One region of the Streptomyces sp. NPDC050504 genome, then DNA from elsewhere that is predicted to be linked to it. Evidence: riboswitches for the same ligand, from Rfam matches in the RefSeq annotation. Region 1 holds a riboswitch; the other holds the start of a gene.
The links. A riboswitch is a leader RNA that binds a small molecule or an ion and turns the genes downstream of it on or off. The one in region 1 is predicted to bind cobalamin.

Region 1 (11,300 bases):
GTCAACCCCAAACGCTGCGGCCACCTCGACGGCAAGACCATCGCGCCCCGCGAGGACATGGTCCGCCGCGTCCGCGCCGCCGTCGCCGCCCGCCGCGACCCGGGCCTCCTGCTGATGGCCCGCACCGACGCCCGCTCCGTCGAGGGGCTCGACGCGGCGATCGACCGGGCGAAGGCCTACGTCGACGCCGGTGCGGACGCGGTCTTCCCCGAGGCGCTGACCGACCTCTCCGAGTACGAGGCCTTCCGCGGGGCCGTGGACGTCCCCCTGCTGGCGAACCTCACCGAGTTCGGCAGGACGCCCCTCCTGGACACCCGGACACTGGAGGACCTCGGCTTCGACATCGCGCTCTACCCGGTCACGCTGCTGCGCGTCGCGATGGGCGCGGTCGAGGACGGGCTGCGCACGATCGCCGCCGAAGGGACCCAGCGGTCCCTCCTCCCGCACATGCAGACCCGCTCCCGCCTCTACGAACTGCTCGGCTACGAGGAGTACGCGGTCTTCGACTCGGCCGTCTTCGACTTCACGCTGCCGCCCGGCACGTGAGGCGCTCCTCCTCCGACGGCGGACTCGGGCCGGGGCGCCGCGCGGCGCCCCGGCCCGGTGCTGCGCGGCGGGATCAGTCCGTGGGGGTTCCCAGCTCCGCGCGGACCGTACGGGCGGCGGACACGAGGCTTTCGAGCGAAGCCCGGGTCTCGGGCCAGCCGCGGGTCTTCAGGCCGCAGTCGGGGTTGACCCAGAGCCGCTCGGCCGGGATGGCCTCAAGTCCCTTGCGCAGCAGGGCCGCCGCCTCTTCGGTGCTCGGGACGCGCGGCGAGTGGATGTCGTAGACGCCGGGTCCGGCCTCGCGGGGGTAGCCGTGGGCGGCGAGCTCGCGGGCGACCTGCATGTGGGAGCGGGCGGCCTCCAGGCTGATGACGTCGGCGTCGAGGTCGTCGATGGCCTGGACGATGTCGCCGAACTCGGCGTAGCACATGTGCGTGTGGATCTGGGTCTCCGGCCGCACCCCGGCCGTGGTCAGGCGGAACGCCTCGGTGGCCCAGGCCAGGTAGGCGGCGTGGTCGGCGGCGCGCAGCGGGAGCGTCTCGCGCAGGGCGGGCTCGTCGACCTGGATCACCGAAGTGCCGCCCGCCTCAAGGTCGTTCACCTCGTCGCGCAGCGCGAGGGCGACCTGCCGCGCGGTGTCGCCCAGCGGCTGGTCGTCGCGGACGAAGGACCAGGCGAGCATCGTGACGGGCCCGGTGAGCATGCCCTTGACGGGACGGTCGGACAGCGACTGGGCGTAGGCCGTCCAGCGCACCGTCATCGGCTCGGGCCGTGAGATGTCGCCCGCGAGGACCGGCGGGCGCACGTAACGGGTGCCGTACGACTGGACCCAGCCGTGCTGGGTGGCGAGGTAGCCGGTCAACTGCTCGGCGAAGTACTGCACCATGTCGTTGCGTTCGGGCTCGCCGTGCACGAGGACGTCGATGCCGGTCTTCTCCTGGAACGCGATGACGTCGCGGATCTCGTTCCTGATCCGCTCCTCGTAGCCCTCGCTGTCGAGCCGCCCGGCCCGCAGGTCGGCGCGGGCCGTGCGCAGCTCGGTGGTCTGCGGGAACGAACCGATGGTGGTGGTCGGCAGCAGCGGCAGTTCCAGGTGGGAGCGCTGGGCGGCGGCCCGCTCGGGGTACCGCTGGGGGCGGCGCGCGTCCGCCCCGGTGACGGCGGCGGCACGGGCGCGCACGACGGGGTCGTGGGTGATGGCCGAGGCCGCGCGGGAGGCCAGGGCGGCGCGGTTCGCGGACAGTTCGGCGGCGATGGTGTCGGTGCCCTGTGTCAGCCCCTTGGCGAGGGTGGCGATCTCGGCGGTCTTCTGCCGGGCGAAGGCGAGCCAGCGCAGGATCTGCGGGTCCACGTCGCGTTCCAGCGAAGCGTCGAGCGGGACGTGGAGCAGCGAGCAGGAGGCGGCCACGTCGACCCGGTCGGCCAGTCCGAGCAGGGTACCGAGCGTGCTCAGGGACTTCTCCAGGTCGCCCACCCAGATGTTGCGGCCGTTGACGACCCCGGCGACCAGCCGCTTCCCGGGCAGGCCGCCCACCGCCGCGAGGCCACCGAGGTTCGCGGCGGCGGCTTCGGTGAAGTCGAGGGCGAGCCCTTCCACCGGGGCCTTGGCCAGTACGGGCAGGGCGTCGCCGAGCCGGTCGAAGTAGGAGGCGACCAGGAGCTTGGGCCGGTCGGCGAGCGCGCCCAGCTCGCGGTAGGCGCGGGCGGCGGCGTTCAGTTCGGCGGGCGTGCGGTCCTGCACCAGGGCGGGCTCGTCGAGCTGCACCCACTCGGCGCCCGCGGCCCGCAGGTCGGCGAGGACCCGGGCGTAGACGGGCAGCAGCCGGTCGAGCAGGGTGAGCGGGTCGAAGTCGGCGGCGACGCCCGGCGCGGGCTTGGACAGCAGCAGGTAGGTGACGGGGCCGACGGCGACGGGACGGGGCGCGAGGCCGAGCCCGAGGGCTTCCCGCAGTTCCGCGACCTGCTTGGTGGAGTCGGCGGTGAAGACCGTGTCGGGGCCCAACTCGGGCACCAGGTAGTGGTAGTTGGTGTCGAACCACTTGGTCATCTCCAGCGGCGCCACGTCCTGGTTGCCCCGGGCCATGGCGAAGTACCCGTCCAGCGGGTCGGCGGCCACGGCGGCGCGGTGCCGCTCGGGGACCGCGCCGACCATGACGGTGGTGTCGAGGACGTGGTCGTAGTAGGAGAAGTCGCCGGTGGGGACTTCGCTGATGCCGGCGGCGGCCAGCTCCTCCCAGTTGCCGCGGCGCAGTTCCGCCGCGGTGGCGCGCAGCCGGTCGGCGTCCACGCGGCCCTTCCAGTACCCCTCGATCGCCTTCTTGAGTTCCCGGTCCTGCCCCTGACGGGGGTAGCCGTACACGGTGGCCCGTGCCGCCGCGGCTGCGGTCCTGCTGGTCACGGAGATCTCCTTCGCGAGATGAATCCCTGAGATCCCGGAGACGGGACGAGAGCGCGAAGGGGATGACGAACCGGACGGCGACGACCCCGCGCGGCAAAGGCGCGGCCGTTCCGTCCAGTGTGTACGCCGACCCGCCCACGAGGTCACCGGGATGTCCGCACGCGGAACGGTCCGCGTGCGGGCAGTGGCAGGTCTTCGGACTCGCGGGCACGCCCTCGTCGTTTCCGACGCGGACACCTACTGGCCGTCGCTTCCCAGGTCCCGTCCGGGGCCCAGTGCTCATGACGGCGGTCGTTCCCACTCACCGCTGCGGGGCAGTCCCGGATTCCCACCGGGTTCCCTCTTGCGACTCCCTGCCTGGCGGGCAGGGCGAACCAGCTGCGGGGCCAGCCTACGCGCCGCTGCTCGTGCGCGACCAGTGGGTCCGGGGGTCGGGACGGTGAACCCGCGGTGGACCGGCCTCCCTTCGCGCGCGGTTCACGGGCGGTACACGAGTTCCAGGAGGACGGCCGCGATGAGGAGCCAGGTGCCGATGCCGAGCAGCCACATGCTGTCCGTCGTCGCGCCGATGGCGCACAGGAGGACGGAGCCGACGGCGAGGGCCAGCACGTGGCGGCGCACGCGGCGGTCTGCGGGCAGGCGTCCGTCGGATCGGTTCATGGGGCGAACGTAGGGCGGAGGCGCGGTGCGCAGGGGCGCGGCCGACGAGTCTTCACGCGACCCTGACGCCGTGCGGGGACGCGGTGTGCGACAGGGCGGCGCACCGGTCTTCCCGACGGGCTTCTGACGGGGGCTCACCCCAGACCGGGGAGCGTCGAGACGATGAGGTCGATGAACTTGATGCCGATGAAGGGCAGCACCAGGCCGCCGAGCCCGTACACCAGGAGGTTGCGGCGCAGCAGATGGTGTGCGGAGGCGGGCGTGTAGCGCACGCCGCGCAGCGCGAGCGGGATCAGGGCCACGATGATCAGGGCGTTGAAGATGATCGCCGAGGTGATCGCCGACGTGGGGCTGTGCAGCCCCATGACGTTCAGCGCTTCGAGGCCGGGATAGGCCCCGGTGAACATCGCGGGGATGATCGCGAAGTACTTCGCCACGTCGTTCGTGATCGAGAAGGTGGTCAGCGCGCCACGGGTGATGAGGAGCTGCTTGCCGATCTCGACGATCTCGATCAGTTTGGTCGGGTTGGAGTCGAGGTCGACCATGTTCCCGGCCTCCTTGGCGGCCGAGGTGCCGGTGTTCATCGCCACGCCGACGTCCGCCTGGGCCAGCGCGGGAGCGTCGTTGGTGCCGTCGCCGGTCATCGCGACCAGCTTGCCGCCCTCCTGCTCCCGCCGGATGAGGGCGAGCTTGTCCTCCGGGGTGGCCTCGGCCAGGAAGTCGTCGACGCCCGCCTCGTGGGCGATCGCCCGTGCCGTGCGCGGGTTGTCGCCCGTGACCATGACCGTACGGATGCCCATGCGGCGCAGTTCGGCGAACCGTTCGCCGATGCCTTCCTTCACGACGTCCTTGAGGTGGACGATCCCCAGGACCCGGGGCCCGCCCCCGTCGTGGACGGCCACCAGCAGCGGAGTGCCGCCGGCGTCCGCGATCGCGTCGCACCAGCCCCGGGCCTCGGGCGGCACCGCACCCCCGTACATCTCCACCCAGGCGACGATCCGGGCCGCGGCCCCCTTGCGGACGTGGCAGGCGCCGCCGTCCCAGCGCAGGTCGATGCCGCTCATCCGGGTCTGCGCGCTGAACTCCACGAACCGGGGGTCCGCCAACTCGCCCTCGGCAGGCGCCCGCAGGCCGTACAGGTGCCGGGCCAGGGCGACGACGGACCGGCCCTCGGGGGTCTCGTCGGCGAGCGAGGAGAGCTGCGCGGCGTCGGCGAGGAGCGCCGCCTCCACCCCCGGCATCGGCGCGAAGGCCACGGCCTCGCGGTTGCCGAGGGTGATGGTGCCGGTCTTGTCGAGGAGCAGGGTGTTCACGTCGCCCGCGGCCTCGACGGCCCGCCCGGACATGGCGAGCACGTTGCGCTGCACCAGCCGGTCCATGCCCGCGATGCCGATCGCGGAGAGCAGCGCGCCGATCGTGGTCGGGATGAGGGTGACGAGGAGGGCGACGAGCACGGTCGTGGACGGGGCGGCGTCCGCGTACCCCGCCATCGGCCTGAGCGCGACGACGACCAGGACGAAGACGACGGTCAGCGCGGAGAGCAGGATGTTGAGGGCTATCTCGTTCGGCGTCTTCTGCCGCCGCGCCCCTTCGATGAGGGCGATCATCCGGTCCAGGAAGGAGTGGCCCGGCCTCGAGGTGACCCGGACGACGATCCGGTCCGAGAGCACGGTCGTGCCGCCGGTGACGCCCGAGCGGTCGCCGCCCGCCTCGCGGATCACGGGCGCGGACTCGCCCGTGACGGCGGACTCGTCGACCGAGGCGATCCCGGCGACGACGTCGCCGTCGGCCGGGACCAGCCCGCCCGCCTCGACCAGGACGAAGTCGAACTGTTTGAGATCGGTCGCGGCGACCTCCTCCGTCGCCGCGCGGTCGACGTCCGTGCCGTACTGCCAGTGGCGCAGCCGCAGCGCGACCGTGTCCGTACGGGCCCGGCGCAGCGACTCGGCCTGTGCGCGTCCCCTGCCCTCGGCGACGGCCTCGGCCAGGTTCGCGAAGACCACCGTCAGCCAGAGCCAGGCGCTGACGGTCCAGGTGAACACCGACGGGTCGAACAGCGCGGAGATCGAGGTGAGGGCCGAACCGACGGCCACCACGAACAGCACGGGCTTGCGGACGAGCGTGCGCGGGTGCAGCTTGCGCAGCGCCTCGGGCAACGACGTCAGGAGCTGGACCGGATCCAGCAGCCCGCCGTGGCCGGCCCGTCGGCGCCGGGGGCCGAACCGGGGGACACGGCCCTGGGGCGGTACGGGCAACGCGGGCGGCGCGAGGGGTGACGGCGCGCCCGTGGTGGGCGCGGAGGCGGAGAGCTGCGGGTCGGCAGGGGAGTGCGCCGGTCGGGGCGCGGCGGGATGCATCGCGGAAGGCTTTCTGGCAGGAGTCGGCCGTCCGCGCGGCGGAGGCCGGAGGGGAACGACGGGCGGGAGGCGCGCCGCGGCGGTCGGGTGCGGGGTGCGGTGCCCCGGCTCCGCGGCGCGGTCGTGGACGGAAGGAGGCGGTCGCGCGCGGGGGCGCGGTCGCCGTGTTCGGGAGGACGTCCGCGCCCCCGCGGTCCGGGGGCGATCAGGCCACTGACGTCCCCGGGCCGGTGAGCGGCCGAGGGCGAATCTAGACGCCCGCCACCCCTGCGGCGGCGGTCCGGCGCAGGCTTTTACGCGCCCGATACGAGGCGTGCGCCGGAGTCGTCAAGGCCCCGTCAAAGCGATGTGGCAGAGCGTCAGAACCACGTCAAGGCGGGCCTGTTCGGGCCCGGCGCGGCACAGGATGATCACCGCACGGGGGTGGACGACCGCTCGACCGTACGAGGTGTGAGGGGCGCTCCGCCGCAGGCGGCGCGTACGGTCCGCGACCGACGGCCCGGATCGGCACCTCGGCACGGGCGGGCGGGACCGTCCGACAGGAGGGACGCCCCGGCCCGAGGCAGCCAGGGGGTGTGCCGCGGGCCGGGCGTGCCCGCCCGTACGACGTGCTCCCAGGCCCCGGTGCGGCACAGGGCGACCACCGTGCGCAGGGGCCCACCGCACCCGGTCGCGTGAACCGCCGTACAGGACCCGTCAAAGCTCCGTCAGCGTCCCGGACACGGGTGGCGATCCGCTGCCAAGGTGGGCCCGCGACCCGTCGCAGGCCCCGACGACAGCGGGCAACCGCCTGCCGGGCCCGTCCGCACCCGTCCGCCTTCCACCCGGGGAGTCGATCGTCCATGAGCATTGAGAACGTGGTTGGCCTCGTCATCGCCCTCGCCCTCGTCGGCTACCTGGTGGCCGCGCTGATCCGCCCGGAGAAGTTCTGACCGCCAACGCGCCCGCCGGGCCGGGGCGGCTCGCCGGTGGGCCGGAGCCCGGCCCGCCCGCGGGCCGCCCCGGCCGCCTCAAGGTCCTCGTCGGCGCCGCGTCCGGCGTCGGCAAGACGTACCGGATGCTCGACGAGGGCCGCCGCAGGGCGGCGCGGGGCACGGACGTGGTCGTCGGCGCCGCCGACTGCCGCGGACGCCCGCACACCGAGGCGCTCCTCGACGGCCTGGAACGCCTGGCACGCCTGGCACGCCTGGAACACCCGGACCGGGCGGCCGCTCACCGCCCGGCCGCATACCAACCGGCCGCCCGGCACAGCGGATTCGACCTGGACGCCGCCCTGCGCCGCCGCCCCGGACTGCTCCTCGTCGACGACCTGGCCCACGCCAACCCGCCCGGCAGCCGCAACGCCCACCGCTGGCAGGACGTCGAGGAACTGCTCGCGGCGGGCATCGACGTCCTCACCACCGTCAACGTCCAGCACCTGGAATCGCTCAGCGACGTCGTCGAGAGGATCACCGAGGTACCGCCGGGCGACACCGTCCCCGACGGCTTCGTACGCCGCGCCGACCAGATCGTCCTCGTCGACGTCGACCCCGAGGAACTGCGCCGCAGGATGGCGCACGGGAACATCCACCCGCCGGAAATGGTCGACGCGGCCCTGGCCAGCTGGTTCCGGCCCGGCAACCTCACCGCCCTGCGCGAACTCGCGCTCCTCTGGGTCGCCGACCAGGTCGACGACGCGCTGCGGAAGTACCGCAGCGACCACGGCATCGGCGGGGTCTGGGAGGCCAGGGAGCGCGTGGTCGTCGGCCTGACGGGCGGACCGGAGGGAGACACCCTCATACGGCGCGCGGGCCGGATCGCCGCCAGGTCGGCCCACGGCGAGCTGTCCGCCGTGCACGTCGTGGGCGGGGACGGCCTCGCGGCAGGCGCCTCGTCCGCGGCGCTCGCCCGACAGCGGCGCCTGGTGGAATCCCTCGGCGGCAGCTACCACACGGTCGTCGGGGAGGACGTGCCGACCGCGCTGGTCGACTTCGCCAGGGCGGGCAACGCCACCCAGCTGCTCCTCGGCACGAGCCGACGCGGCCGGTGGGAACGGTTCCTCACCGGACGGGGCATCGGCGAGACCGCCGTCACGCTCTCCGGCGGCATCGACGTCCACATGGTCACCCACGAACGGGCGGGCCGGGGGCGCCCGTTGCCCTCGCGCCGCCGCACCCTGCCGCTGTCGCGGCGCGTCGCGGGCCCCCTCGCCGGAGTCGTACTGCCCGTGCTCCTCACGCTGTTGCTCGACCGGGCCAGGGGGAGCATCGGACTGACCAGCGAGGCGCTGCTCTTCCTGGTGACCGTGGTCGGCGTGGCCCGCGTCGGGGGCATCGGCTCCGCGCTCGTCGCCGCGGTGACGGCCTCCCTGCTGCTCAACTACTGGTTCATGCCGCCCATCGGGGCGTTCTCGTTCGGCGACCCCGACAGCGTCCTCGCCCTCGGCGTGTTCGTCGTGGTCGCGGGCGTCGTCGCGGCGGTGGTGGACCGGTCGCTGCGGCTGTCGCGCCGGGCCGCCAGGGCCACCGCGGAGGCGGAGACCCTCTCGGCGCTCGCCGGTTCCGTCGTCAGGGGCGAGCACACCGTCCCCGCCCTGCTCGCCCGCACCCGGGAGACCTTCGGGGCCGAGGCCGCCGAACTCGTCGACCGCCCGGTGGACGACCCCGCCGCGAGCCAGGTCGCCCTCGGCGACGGGGGCTTCCTCGTGCTGCGCGGCTGTACGCTCCCGGCCGCCGAGCGCCGCGTCCTCACCGCGTTCGCCGCCCACGTCACGGCGGCCGTCGAACGGGCCGGGCTCGCGGAGGCGGCGGCCGAGGCGGAACCGGTGAAGGCCGCCGACCGGATGCGCACCGCCCTCCTGGCGGCCGTCAGCCACGACCTGCGGACCCCGCTGGCCGCCGGGTGGGCCGCCGTCGCCTCGCTGCGGAGCCCCGACGTGGACTTCACCGCCGACGAACGGGACGAACTCCTGGCCACGGCGGACGAGTCCATGGCCCGGCTCAGCCGACTCGTCGAGAACCTGCTCGACATGAGCCGCCTCCAGGCGGGAGCGCTCTCCCTCGACCTGCGCCCCACGGCCTGGGAGGAAGTCGTCCCCGCGGCCCTGGACGGGCTCCCCGACGCGGGACGACCGGTGGCACTGCACGGCCTGGAGCACGCGCCGCTCGTCCTCGCCGACCCACCGCTCCTGGAGCGGGTCCTCGCCAACCTCGTCGCCAACGCCGTCCGCCACTCCCCGCCCGGACGCACGGTCCTCCTCGGAGCCAGTACGCTCTCCGGCCGCGTCGAACTCCGCGTCGTCGACCGGGGCCCCGGCCTGCCGCCCGCCGACCGGGACCGGGTGTTCGAACCCTTCCAGCGGCTCGGCGACACCGACAACACCACCGGCGTCGGCCTCGGCCTGGCACTGGCCCGCGGTCTCACCGAGGCGATGGGCGGCACGCTCACCCCCGAGGACACCCCGGGGGGCGGTCTGACGATGGTCGTCACGCTGCCCAGCGCGTCCTTCCCGTAGGGGATGCGTCAAGAGGGGTGCCCGGCGCGTTAGGGCGGCGTCAACAACGGCGGCGTACGGCCGAAAAGGCTGTTCGCTCGTCTCGGGCCAGGGAACGCACCGGACCGGTCGGCCCCCGCGGCACGCCGAAGGACCCCGAAGACCCGAACGAACTGAACGCCCCGAACAACAGGAAGGCCGCACGCCGATGACGCGGGTGCTGGTGGTCGAGGACGACTCGCAACTCGCCCGAGCTCTGGTGATCAACCTGCAGGCCCGGCAGTACGCGGTGGACTCCGCGCCCGACGGCGCCACGGCGCTCGCCCTCTCCGCCGCCGAGCCGCCGGACGCGCTGATCGTCGACCTCGGGCTGCCCGACATGGACGGCGTCGAACTCATCGAGGCGCTGCGGCGCTGGAGCCGCGCCTCCGTGCTCGTCCTCTCGGCGCGCAGCGGGTCCGAGGACAAGATCCGCGCCCTCGACGCGGGCGCGGACGACTACATGACCAAGCCGTTCAGCATGGACGAACTCCTCGCCCGGCTGCGGGCCGCGACCCGGCGCGTGGCCGAGGCCACGGTGCCCGAGCCGGTCACGGGAGGGCGGATCACCACGGACGACTTCACCGTCGACCTGAGGGCGAAACGGGTGTGGCGGGTGGACCGGGACGTACGGCTCACCCCGACCGAATGGCACCTGCTGGAGCTCCTCATACGCAACCCGGGGCGGCTCATCAGCCAGCGCCACCTGCTCAAGGAGGTCTGGGGCCCGAGCCACGGCACCAAGACGAACTACCTGCGGGTCTACATGGCGCAACTGCGCCGCAAGCTCGAAGCGGACCCCGCGCACCCCCGCTACCTGATCACCGAACCCGGCATGGGCTACCGGTTCGAGCCGTAGGACAACCGCGGAACCAGCAAGAGACGCGGGAAGAAGAGGGAGGGACGCGGAACATGGGACGCGGGAAGCTGCGCATCTACCTGGGGGCGGCGCCCGGCGTCGGCAAGACCTACTCGATGCTCTCGGAAGGGCACCGGCGGGTCGAGCGGGGCACGGACTGCGTCGTCGCGTTCGTCGAGCACCACGGCCGGCCGCGCACCGAAGTCATGCTGCACGGCCTGGAGACGGTCCCGCGCCGGTCCGTCGAGTACCGGGGCACCTCCTTCACGGAGATGGACGTGGACGCCGTCCTCGCCCGCCGCCCCGCCGTCGCGCTCGTCGACGAACTGCCGCACACGAACGTGCCGGGCTCGCGGAACGCCAAGCGCTGGCAGGACGTCGAGGAGCTGCTCGCCGCGGGCATCGACGTCGTCTCGACCGTCAACATCCAGCACCTGGAGTCCCTCGGGGACGTGGTCGAGTCGATCACCGGGATCCGGCAGAAGGAGACGGTCCCCGACGAAGTGGTCCGCAGGGCCGACCAGATCGAACTGGTCGACATGTCGCCCCAGGCGCTGCGCCGGCGCATGGCGCACGGCAACGTCTACAAGCCCGACAAGGTCGACGCGGCCCTCGCCAACTACTTCCGCCCCGGCAACCTCACCGCCCTGCGCGAGCTGGCCCTCCTCTGGACCGCCGACCGGGTCGACGAGTACCTCCAGGAGTACCGCGCGGAACACCGGGTCTCGAAGATCTGGGGCTCGCGCGAGAGGATCGTCGTCGGCCTCACCGGCGGCCCCGAGGGCCGCACCCTGATACGGCGTGCCGCCCGCCTGGCCGAGAAGGGCGCGGGCGGAGAGGTGCTGGCCGTCTACATCGCCCGCAGCGACGGCCTGACGTCGGCGTCGCCGAAGGAACTGGCCGTCCAGCGCACCCTCGCGGAGGACCTGGGCGGCACCTTCCACCACGTCGTGGGCGACGACATACCGG
Region 2 (11,300 bases), 220 kb from region 1:
CGCTGGGCGCGACCAGGGTCCAGGAGTTCGACAAGGGTCCGGCCGGACACTGGTGGACCCTGCGGGACCCGGAGGGCAACGAGTTCTGCGCGTCGTAGGTCCCGTTCCGCGCGTCGTGGGTCCCGGGCGCGGGGAGTTCCGGGGACCTGCGGTTGTGCCCCATCGGCGTAACCCACATGGCACATGGGAGCCCGTCGCGGATATCTGGAACGGACGGCCGGTCGCGGTGAGACCGCGACCGGCAACCGGCTATCAGGGAGACGACGTGACCGCTGGACTCGCGATGGAACTCCGTTCCGTGTGCACCATCCTCGTCCTCGCCACCGGAAGTTCCGCGGTCGGCCTGTACGCGGCCCCCGCGTCGCACGCCGCGCGGACGACCGGCCTGGGCAAGCCGGCCCCGGCCGTCTGCGGGGCGGGGACCGGGCCCTACCAGTGGCAGCTGGAGAAGAAGCTCAAGCTCCCGCAGGACGGCAGGATGTCCACGGAGGACTGCCTCGCCGTCAAGAAGCTGCAGAAGCGCATCGGCGTCACGCCCGTCGACGGCGCGGCCGACCTGCGCACGTACCGGATGCTGCTGGTGTTCGAGGTGCGCAAGGACCCCAACGCCGCCAAGAAGTGCCCGGTCAGGTCCTACCGCGTGACCTGTGTCGACCTGACGCGGCAGATCCTGTGGGTGCAGAAGAACCAGAAGGTGGTCTTCGCGCCCGTCCCGGTCCGCAGCGGCAGGCCCGGACTGGAGACGCGCACCGGCTGGCAACGCGTCTACCAGAAGAACAAGACCTTCTTCTCCACGATCTACAACAACGCGCCCATGCCCTACTCCCAGTTCTTCAACGGCGGCCAGGCGCTCCACGGCACCTACAAGGACCTGTTCAAGTCCGGCTCGGGCGGCTGCGTCAACATGTACGTGAAGGACGCGAAGCGGCTGTTCGAGCTGCTGGAGATCGGTGACCGGCTCTACATCTACGGCCGCAAGCAGCCCATCCGCGCGATGGAGGGCGCCGCGGTCAAGAGCGACGACCAGCTGGTGAGGGAGGCGTTCGGCTCCGACGGCATCCCGGTCGTCGACCCGGTTCCGCTCGGCTGACCGGCCCGGTCCCGCTGGGCCTGCACCCGCAGCCGCACACAAGGGCGGTGCCCCGGCGCGTGAAGCGCCGGGGCACCGCCCTTCGGCCGGAGCCGTCCCGGGTCAGCCCTTCTTGCCGTGCTCGCCGCGCTTGTTCGTCAGCGTGACGGTGACGACCTTGCCCGCGCCCGTGCCGGTCACCCGGTGCGGACCGCTGACCGGGTTCTTCGGCAGCAGGTAGCCGTCGGGCACCTCGGTCTCCCGCAGGTAGTACGCGCCCGGCTTCAGCTTCGGGAACGTGCACCGGCCCCTGGTGTCCGTCGCACAGCCCCGGTCCACCAGCGTGTCGCGCCGGGCGCCCGACGTCTGGAGCCCGGCCCTGCCGTTGGACTCGCGCCACAGCTGGAACACGGCGCCGTGCAGCGCCGCGCCGCTCTTGCCGTCCTTCTTGCGGAGTGCGATCGAGCCCTCCACCACGGCCTTCTTCTTGTTCGTGGCGACCACGACCACGCCCTTCTCGGCGTCGTCGTCGGTGAGGACGATCGGCCCGAGGACCGCCTTGCCGACGACGTATCCGGCAGGGGCCCTGGTCTCGCGCCAGTAGTACGTGCCGGGCGCCACCGTGCGGGAGCAGGTGCCGTTGCCCGGCGTGGTGCAGGGCCGGCCGCTCCTGGTGTCGGGGGACGCGCCACCGGTCTGGAGGCCGGCCTTTCCGTTCGTCTCGTGCCACAGCTCGAACACGGCGCCCGCGAGCGGCTTCCCGGTCGCGGCGTCCCGCTTCACCACGGAGAGCTTGACGCGCGTGACCGGGCCGGTGTGGCGGGTGTTCTCAGCGGTCACCGACACGCCCTGGTCGGCGTTGGCCTCGGTGAGCTCCAGGGGGCCGAACACGTTCGGGTCGGGCAGGTCGTAGCCCGTGGGCGCGGCGGTCTCGCGCCAGTAGTACGTGCCCAGTGGCCGTGACGACCGGGCGCACTCACCTCCCGCGTCCGTGGTGCAGGCGTCGCCCACCCGGGTGTCGGGCGCGGCGCCGTCGGTCTGCAGGCCGCTGACGCCGTTGGACTCGTTCCACAGCTCGAACACGGCGCCCGCGAGCGGCGCGCCCGTGTCCTTGTCCCGCTTGAGCACCCGGACGGTGCCGGTGACCGGTGCGCTGCCGCAGTCGGGCAGGTCGCCGTCGAAGGGGTAGTTGTGGAACTCCTGGCCGCCGCCGCCCGACGGCGGGCTGGTGTGCGTGAGCGAGCCGGTCGTGAAGAAGCGGCCGTTCATGCCGGGGACGCTGACGGACGCGGCGGAGCTCTGGTTGCCGATCAGGACGCTGCCCTGGAACTGGCCCGTGCCCTTGATCTCGACGGAGGTGGCGTCGGGGAAGTTCCACAGCAGGCGGTTGCGCATCTTGTTCAGCGGGCTGCTGTCGTCGATGGTGCCGCTGTAGGTGTTGATGGTGCGGTTGGTCCCGAGGATGTTCACCAGGACCGTGGCGTTGTCGGGGATTCCGGCGAAGGAGATGCCCTCCTGGCCGCCCGTGCCGCCCATCAGGTCGAAGTCGACGTTGAAGACCTGGAGGGCGGAGGTGCCGTCGCCGGTGAACAGCGTCTCGCCGCCCGCGTGCGTCGCGGTGCCGGTGGCAGGGCGCGTGCCGCCCTCCGGGTGGGCGTAGCACTGGCTGGCCTCGGTGAGCTGGTCGCGCAGCGCGAGGTAGGGCAGCGCGGCGTCCGGGTCCTTGACCTTGGTGCCGATGACCGTGCCCGTGGCGTCGCCCGCGTGGCGCACGACGCCGTCCTCCGCCAGGAGCCGCTGTCCCGGTGCGACCGTGACGTTCCCTCCGGTGGTGAGCCAGTCGGAGCCCGGGTCGGGCGTCACGCGCGAGCCGACGCCGGCCTCGCCGACGTTGTAGATGCCGCTGACGCCCTCGGCCTTGTTCTGGTCGAAGCCGCCCAGCACCACGACGCGTCCCTCGGCCTCGGCGGCCTTCTCGCGGACCATGAAGTCGCCGCCGACGAACACGTTGACGGCGTTGTCGCGGTACTTGATGGGGTCGTTGTTGATCGGGGGGTAGCCGTCGGGCGGGCAACTGCCGGGAACACAGGGACCCAGACCGCCGGGCAGCGGTTTGGCCAGGGCGGGCGGGGTCCGCGGCGCGGCCCCCGCGGGCAGCGCCGCCGCGGGCACCGCAAGGAGGGAGCAGAGCGTCGCCGCCAGGACGGAACCGGCGCGCCTGCCTCCCGGACGGGTGAGTGAAGTGAACTGCACTGAGCCGTCAACTCCTCAAAAGAAGGGCGATTTAACCCAGATTTTCATGAGGAAGACGACTTTGGGTGATTCTATTGATCCGTGTGACGTCGAACATCCCTTCACCGCGATTCCCCTCGATGGCTCACGAAGCGGTGTGTTGTGGCTGGAATGATCCTCGGCAAGGCCCCCTCCTCCCGGCCAGACTTGACCGGCACACACACGACGCACCAGGTGACGCACCAGGTGACAACAGCCCGAGGGGCCAGCAATGCAGCCGGAGACCACAGGCCGCGACGGAACGCCACCGGCCCCGGTGAACGAAGAACGCGGCAGCGCGCGTGTTCGACTGCGCTCCGACCTCGTCGCGGCGGCGCCCGACGCGACCGCGGGCCTGGTCGTCACCCTCGCGATCTTCCTCTTCCTGTACTTCAGGATGCGCTCGGGCGCCTCGGCGACGGTCGCCGTCATGCCCTTCATGGACGACCCCGACACGTACTGGATGTACCTGCTCAGCCAGGCCTTCGGCTGGTCGGGACTGCTCTGGGCCTGGGGCACCGTCATGCTCGGCCTGCTGCTCTCGGGGCCGAAGCCCGCACGGCTGCCCGTGCCGCCGCCCGTCCTGGAGCGTTGGCACCGCACCACGAGCCTCACCACGATGGCCCTGATGTTCGCCCACGCGCTGATGTTCTCCGCCGAACTCGTGCGGTACAACGCGGGGGCGGCGTGGGCCGGACGGCTCTGGGGCGCCTTCGCCGACAGCTTCGTCCCCGGCTGGTACGACTCCGGCACCGGCCAGGTGGCCATCCCCATCGGCCAGGGCGCCCTCTACCTGGGGATCCCCCTCGGCCTGCTGTTCTACGTCAGGCACCGCATCGGCCCCAGGACCTGGCGCGTCCTGCACCGCTTCGTCGCCGTCGTCTACGTCCTCAGCGTCTGGCACACCCTGCTGTACGGCACCAACGTCTGGTACGACGAGTGGCCGCGCACCGTCCTGTGGCTGCTGCAAGTCCCCGTCGCCGCACTGCTCCTGCTACGGCTGCTGCGCCCCGCGCGCCGCGCCGAGCGCCTGGGGGCGCCAGGCGCCGACCCCGCGGGGCCCGGCAGGCTGCGGTGGACCGTCAGGGCGGCGGGGCGCCTCGTGGCGGCCGCCGTGGTCGTCGGCCTGCTGGCCGTCGTGGTCTCGGGCCACGACGGAGGCCGCCCCAGGCCCGTCGACCCGCCCCCGGCGGCGCCGCACCATCACGAATCCGAGTGATCAGGTCCCACCGGCACCGGCTCGGGCACCGGCTCCCCGGGTAGGAACGTCACCCGGGGCGCCCCCGTGCGCGCGTGCACGGCGACCTCGGCCGCCACCCCGTACACCTCGGCGAGCAACTCCTCCGTCAGCACGTCGGCGGGCGGCCCCGAGGCCGTCACCGCCCCGTCGCGCAGCACGTAGAGCCGGTCGCAGTAGTACGCGGCGAGGTTCAGGTCGTGCAGCGCCACCAGAACGGTGGCGGGCAGCCGGCGCAGCACGCCGAGCACCTCCAACTGGTGCCGTACGTCCAGGTGGTTGGTGGGCTCGTCGAGGACCAGCAGCGCGGGCCGCTGGGCCAGCGCGCGGGCGATCAGCACGCGCTGCCGCTCGCCGCCCGAGAGCCGGTCGAAGGGCCGGTCCGCCAGCGCCGCCGCGTCCACCGCGGTCAGCGCCCACGCCACCAGCGCGGCGTCCTGAGCGCTGTCGCCGTCCAGCAGCCGCTTGTGCGGGGTGCGGCCCATGGCCACCACCTCCCGCACCGTCAGGTCGAAGTCCGCGCCCGACTCCTGCACCACCGCCGCGAGCGTACGGGCCAGCTTGCGCACCGGCAGCTTCCAGGTGTCGGCGCCACCCACCCGTACGAGCCCCGCGTCGGGCCGCAGCACGCGGTACACCGCGCGCAGCAGGCTCGACTTGCCGCTGCCGTTGGGCCCCACGAGGCCCACCACCTCGCCGGGCCGCGCGGTGAGGGATACGTCGCGCACCAGGCGGTGCGCGCCCGCGGTGAGCGTCACCCCCTCCACAGCCAGCTCGACGGCCGGTTCGATCGCGCTCATCCCACTCCCCGGCCGGCGTCCTTGCGGGCGTCGCGGCGCATCAGCCACAGGAAGAACGGACCGCCGCACAGCGCCGTCAGCACTCCCACCGGTATCTCCATGGGCGCCGCGACGGTCCGCGCCGCGATGTCCGCCCAGATCAGGAACACCGCGCCGGCGAGCGCCGACGCGGGCAGCACACGGCGGTTGTCGCCGCCCACGACCAGGCGCACGATGTGCGGCAGCATCAGCCCGACGAAGCCGATCGGCCCGGCCGCCGCCACCAGCACCCCGGTCACCAGCGAGAGCAGGACGAACATCCGGGCCCTGAACCTGCCCACGTCGAGCCCCATCGTCGTCGCCGCCTCCTCGCCCGCGAGCAGCAGGTTCAGCGACCTGGCCTGGACGAGCAGCACGCTGACGCCCAGCAGCAGCGCGGTGCCCGGCAGCCACAGCGTGTCCCACTGGACGCCGCCGAGCCCGCCGAGCGTCCAGGCCAGCACCTCGCGGGCCTCGTTGCCCCGCCCGGACGTCAGCAGGATCAGGTTCATCACCGCGGTGATGACCGCGGCCACGGCGACGCCCGAGAGCACCAGCCGCACGGAGGTGATGCGCCCGCCCGTACGGGCCGTCGCGTAGACGAGCAGCAGCGTCACCAGGGCGCCCGCGAACGCGGCGACCGACAGGGACAGCGGGCCGAACAGGCTCAATCCGAAGACGATCACCGAGACGGCCCCGAGCGAAGCACCCGACGAGACGCCCAGCAGGTACGGCTCCGCCAGCGGGTTGCGCACCAGCGCCTGCATCGCGGTGCCGACCACCGCGAGCCCCGCGCCCGTCACCGCCCCGAGGACCACGCGCGGCCCGCGCACGTCCAGCACGATCGTCTCGCGCGCCCGCGACCAGTCGGGTTCCGTCCAGTCGGCGCCCAGCGCGTGGCTGACGATGCCCCAGACCTGGCCGGGGGGCACGTCCACCGAACCGATGGCCATGCCCGCCGTGACGGAGGCCAGCAGCAGCGCGCCCAGCACCACCAGCGTGACGGCGAACGGCCAGCGGCGCGCCCCCTGGAGGAGGGGCGCACCGGGGGCCGGGAGCGCGCCGCGGAGCGGCGCCTCGACCGGTGCCGTCACCTGAACCGCTCCGGGTGCAGACCGCGGGCCAGCTCCTCGACCGCGTACGGCGCCCTGATCCCGACGAGCGTCGCGGTCAGCGGCAGCACGACGAACCGCTTGTTCTTCACCGCCGGGACGTCCGCGAGCGCGGGCTGCGAGAGCAGGAACTCCTTCTTGCGCTCCACGCTGCCCGCCCCCGCGTAGTCGTAGATCACCACGACCTCGGGCCTGCGCGCCACCACCTGCTCCCAGGACGCGTCGCCGAATACCTCGTCGATGTCGGCGAAGACGTTACGGCCGCCCGCGAGCCTCAGGATCTCGGTGCCCAGGCTCTTGCCGCCCGCGGTGAAGGCCGACTTGTCCCCGCTGTCGTACACGAACACGGGCACGGCGGGCGCGCCCCTGACGGCCTTCCCGGCCCGGTCGACGCGCCCCTTGAGGTCGGCCACCAGGCGCGCTGCCCGGTCGGGCACGCCGAAGACGGAGCCGACGGTGCGGACCTCGTCGTAGGCGTCCGTCATCGACACCCGCTTCTTCCCGCAGTACTCGCGGTTGAGGTAGGTGTCGATCCCGGCCTTGTCGAAGGCCTTGCGGGAGCGGCCGTCCTTCTCCGCGAACGCGCTGGCGTAGCCGCCGTAGACGAGGTCGGGCTCGGTGTCGAGGACGGCCTCGAACGACGGTTCCTTCTTGGCGAGTTGGGGAAGCGCCGCGTACTCCTTCTTCAGTTCGGGCAGTACGGCCGAGTCGGGGAAGGCCGTGCCGACGATCTTCTCCTTCAGGCCGAGTTTGAGCAGCAGTTCGGTGGGGTGCTGATGGATGGCGACCACACGGGACGGCGGCTTCTCGTACGTGGTGCGCATGCCGCAGTTGTCGACCGTGACCGGGAACCCCTTGGTGGCGGAGTCGGCCGAACCGCCCTTGTCGGACGCGTCCTCGGACGTGCCGCAGCCGGTCAGCAGCACCGCCGACAGGGCGGCGCCCAGGGCCGCGGCGCGCAGGGTCCCGCGGCGCGGGAGGCGCAGGGAACGGGGTGGGGCGAAAGGGGGACGGGGTGTGCCGTCGTACACGTAGAGCCTCCTGCGGAGTCCGCGCTCCTCGGATCGGACCCGCGACAGGCCAGTGTCCTGACTCCCGGATCGACGTTCCCCCGGCCTTCCCGCGCGGTGCGCAGTGGCCTTCCTCAGGGGTGCACTCCCCGGTCACAGTGGCGGGACCGTGCCGGAATCGCACCGGCTTCCTGTCTCCCGTCGCGGTGATGACCAGGAGATATTACGGTCGGTCGAGTGCGGGGCAAAGGGCGTGCGGCGAACCGTCGCACGCCCCTGCCCATTACTCCCCGCGTACCGCCCGCACCACCAGGCGCTCGGCGTCGTGGTCGTAGGGCCTGCCGTCGAAACCGCCGAAGACCTCGACGTCCGCGAAGCCCGCGTCCTCGACCATCCGCCGCAGTTCGACCGCGCTGTACACGAACCAGACCAGGCTGGTGCGCGTCACCCGGTCGCCCCGCACCAGCACCCAGTCGCTGCGCAGCCTGGCCCAGTCGTCCAGCACCGTGTCGGTCTGCACCAGCAGGTCATCGCCGCGCTGCACGACCTTGGGCGGCACGACCTTGCGGGCCAGCAGTTCCTTGCCCGCCATGTCGAGCAGGACCGTCCCGCCGGGCACCAGGGAGTCGTGCATGGTGCGCAGCGCACGGGAGTTGTCGGCCGGGTCCTCGAAGTACCCGAAGGACGTGAACATGTTGAGCACGACGTCGAAGGCGCCGGGCTGCGCGTACTCCCGCATGTCGGCCCGGACGTACGCGGGCGCGGCCCCGGCGTCGGCCGCCCGCTTCCTGGCGCGCTCCAGCATCGCGGGGCTGCGGTCCACCCCCGTCACGTCGAAGCCGCGCCGGGCGAGCGGCACGGTGAACACCCCGGGACCGCAGCACAGGTCGAGGATCCGCGCGCCGGGTGCGAAGGAGAGCAGCGGCGAGGAGTCCAGCAACTCCTCGGCCTGGGTGTAGCGCTGCTCGGAGAAGAGGAAGTCGTGGAACTCGATCCAGAAGTCATCGTCCTGGAATCCGCCCGTGTGTGTCATCGGGAGCCGGTGTTCCTTCCGTGTCGTGGATGGCGTCGGTATCGGTGGTGGTGCTTTCGGAGCCGCGCCGCAGCGCGAGCAGGAGGGGCGGCAGCAGGAGACACTGGGCGGCGGCCAGCAGCCAGAACCAGCCCGTGTCGCCCGCCCGTTCGGCCACGCCGTACAGCTGCCCGCCCAGTACGCCGCTGGCGCACGCGCCGAGCCCGGCGGCGAGCCGCTGCTGACCGAAGACCACCGCGTCGGAGCGCGAGCTGCGGCGCAGGGCCTCCAGGTCGTTCTTGAGGAAGAGCACGATGTCGCCCAGCGTGATCAGCACGCCGCCCGCCAGCAGCGCTACCCGCGAGCCCTGCGCCATGACGGCCATTCCGGCCGCGAGGCCCGCGAAACCGACGGCGAGCGCGAGCGGGTAGCTCATGCGCCGGATCGTGTCCGAGGCCGGTGGCTGGACGACGATGACCAGGACGAAGCAGACGAGCAGCACGAGGCTGTAGAACTCGGTGGACGCCCGCTCCTGCGCGTACACCGCCATGTAGTGCTGGAAGTGGAAGTACAGGTAGAACGCCAGACCGTTGGCGACGAACGGCAGGACCGCCAGGCCCGTCAGCAACCCCTCGCCCGGCGCGCCCCCGCCACCGGGCCGCGCCTCGTCCGCCGCCGCCGCGGGCAGCCGCGCGTGCCCCACCGCGACGACCGCGAACAGCACGGTCACACCGAGGAACAACAGCCCCGGTGACGACAGCACGAAGGGCCCGGCGACCAGCGGGCCCACCGCCATTCCTGCGTTGAGCGCCGCGTTGCCCGCCGACAGGAACGCCGGGCGCCGCGCCTCGTCCACGCCGTGCACCAGGTACGCCTTGTTCGCCGGGAGGTACAGGGCGGCCCCGCAGCACGTGAGGACCAGCGCGCCCACGGCCAGCGGCGGCCAGCGCAGCGCCAGCAGGAACGCCGCGAACCCCGCCGTGCGCACCACCAGCGCCCACAGCATCGTGCGCCGCAGCCCCACCCGGTCGGCGAGCGCCCCGCCGAGCACTCCGCCCGAGAACTGCACGAGCGAGGCCGCCGCCAGCACCACCCCGACCGCCCCGAGCCCCATGCCCAGGCGCTCGTGCAGGAACACCGACATGAACGGCAGCACCATGAAGCTGCCGAGTGGGATCAGGAAGGAGCTGAGCAGCAGGAAGCGCAGCGGCCCGGTGAGCGTGCCGAGCGCGGACCACAGCCCGGTGCCGCCCTTGGCGCCTTCAGCCATCGGAGGCCGGGCGCGCCGCCGCTTCGGGCTCGGGGAACGGCTCGGTCAGGACCCGTACGGCGCCCGCCGCGGCGACCGCGCAGTGCGTGGCCAGCTCGGCCGTCTCGGCCTCCGCGTACACGATCCCCGCGTAGCCCCGGCTGTCGTCCAGGTGCTCGACCGGGTCGCCGACGCTCTTGACGGGGTACCAGGCGGGGGAGCCGGGCATGTCGGAGAGCCGGTCGAGGCCCTCGACGCCGGAGAAGGTGCCGGGGCGCGCGGGGTAGCCGAGGACGAACGCCACGGCGGGCCCGCCGGGCAGCGCCGCGTCCATGAGTCCGGGACGGATGCCGAGCGCGGCCTCCAGCATCGCCTCGTACACGTTGACGCCCAGCGCCCGGCACAGGCCCTCGCCCACCAGCGCGCCGCCGATCCTCGGGTTGACCTCCACGATCTCGGGACCCGCCGTGGTCAGCGCGAACTCCACGTGCGCGAAGCGGTCGGTGTAGCCGATGGCCGAGAGCACGTCCCCGAGCCAGGACTCCAGCGCGAGGCGGCGCGGCTCGGGGAAGGCGACGGGGAAGGCGGTGACCTCTTCGCGGAAGCGCGGCTCCGCCGACATCAGCCGGCTGGAGACGCCGAGCAGTCGGGTCCGCCCGGCCCAGGTCAGGGTCTCCGCGCTGTACACGGGCCCCGAGAAGTAAGGTTCGGCGAACAGCCGGCCCTTCAACTGCCGCCCGGCCGCCTCGGCGAGCGCGGCGCGCAGCTGCGGCTCGTCCTTGACCAGCCAGACGTTCTGGCTGCCCGTCCCCGAGGTGTCCTTGAGGATCGCGGGCAGTCCCACCGCCTTCACCAGCAGTGCGGCGGACTCGGGGTCGTCGGCGGCCGATTCGGGCACGTCCGCCGCGCGCGAGCGGGTCAGCCCGGCCGCGTGCAACAGGTCGCGGACGGCGGCCTTGTCGCGCGTGAGCCGCAGCGCCGCCGGGTCGAGTCCGGGCAGCCCGAAGCGTTCGGCCAGCTCGGCGCCGACCAGCATCCAGGTGTCGGTGGAGCTGATGAGGCCGCGCAGGTCGGGGGTGCGGGCGAGGAGGCCGGCCACCTGCTCGGTGTCGAACGTGTCGATCTCGACGACGTCCACCGCGCCCTCGGGGAGCCGGGCCAACTCGTAGGCGTAGTAGTCGGGGTCGCGGGTCAGGAGCAGTAGCTTCTCGTCCAGCCGCGCGGCCGCGCGTGCCAGGTGGCCGAGGCCGAAGGTGAGCGATTCCAGGCAGGCCACGGTCATGCGGCGGACTCCTTGCTGGGGGGATTTCCGTGTGCGTCCGCCGTGCTGTGCGGGTCGGCGGGCGGGTGCGTGTCGGCGGGTGGGTGCGGGTGGGAACGGGACGTGTCGGGCCGCTGCCACGCGGCGCGGTTCCACGCCATCGTCGACCAGGGCATGGTCATGTCCTCGGGGCTCGCGACCTCGGTCGGTTTGAGCGAGACGAGGTCCGAGGCCTCGCGGTGCCGGGCGAACACCCGCTCC

Region 2: linked by a shared signal. The riboswitch ahead of ACIBNE_RS24520 (ABC transporter substrate-binding protein) and the one ahead of metE (5-methyltetrahydropteroyltriglutamate--homocysteine S-methyltransferase) in region 1 are both predicted to bind cobalamin.

What each region holds. Positions count from the first base shown of each region.
Region 1 is NZ_JBITHO010000006.1:622,757-634,056, reverse strand. Features, by position in the region: gene prpB (methylisocitrate lyase) at 1-546, shown strand, start outside; gene metE (5-methyltetrahydropteroyltriglutamate--homocysteine S-methyltransferase) at 620-2,944, opposite strand; cobalamin riboswitch at 3,134-3,289, opposite strand; gene ACIBNE_RS25455 (hypothetical protein) at 3,422-3,604, opposite strand; gene kdpB (potassium-transporting ATPase subunit KdpB) at 3,739-5,961, opposite strand; gene kdpF (K(+)-transporting ATPase subunit F) at 6,804-6,893, shown strand; gene ACIBNE_RS25440 (ATP-binding protein) at 7,019-9,454, shown strand; gene ACIBNE_RS25435 (response regulator) at 9,642-10,331, shown strand; gene ACIBNE_RS25430 (ATP-binding protein) at 10,385-11,300, shown strand, end outside.
Region 2 is NZ_JBITHO010000006.1:400,616-411,915, reverse strand. Features, by position in the region: gene ACIBNE_RS24550 (VOC family protein) at 1-98, shown strand, start outside; gene ACIBNE_RS24545 (L,D-transpeptidase) at 266-1,090, shown strand; gene ACIBNE_RS24540 (choice-of-anchor A family protein) at 1,193-3,322, opposite strand; gene ACIBNE_RS24535 (ferric reductase-like transmembrane domain-containing protein) at 3,573-4,559, shown strand; gene ACIBNE_RS24530 (ABC transporter ATP-binding protein) at 4,544-5,377, opposite strand; gene ACIBNE_RS24525 (FecCD family ABC transporter permease) at 5,374-6,489, opposite strand; gene ACIBNE_RS24520 (ABC transporter substrate-binding protein) at 6,486-7,538, opposite strand; cobalamin riboswitch at 7,568-7,750, opposite strand; gene ACIBNE_RS24515 (class I SAM-dependent methyltransferase) at 7,801-8,550, opposite strand; gene ACIBNE_RS24510 (MFS transporter) at 8,519-9,799, opposite strand; gene ACIBNE_RS24505 (ATP-grasp domain-containing protein) at 9,792-11,060, opposite strand; gene ACIBNE_RS24500 (cysteine synthase family protein) at 11,057-11,300, opposite strand, start outside.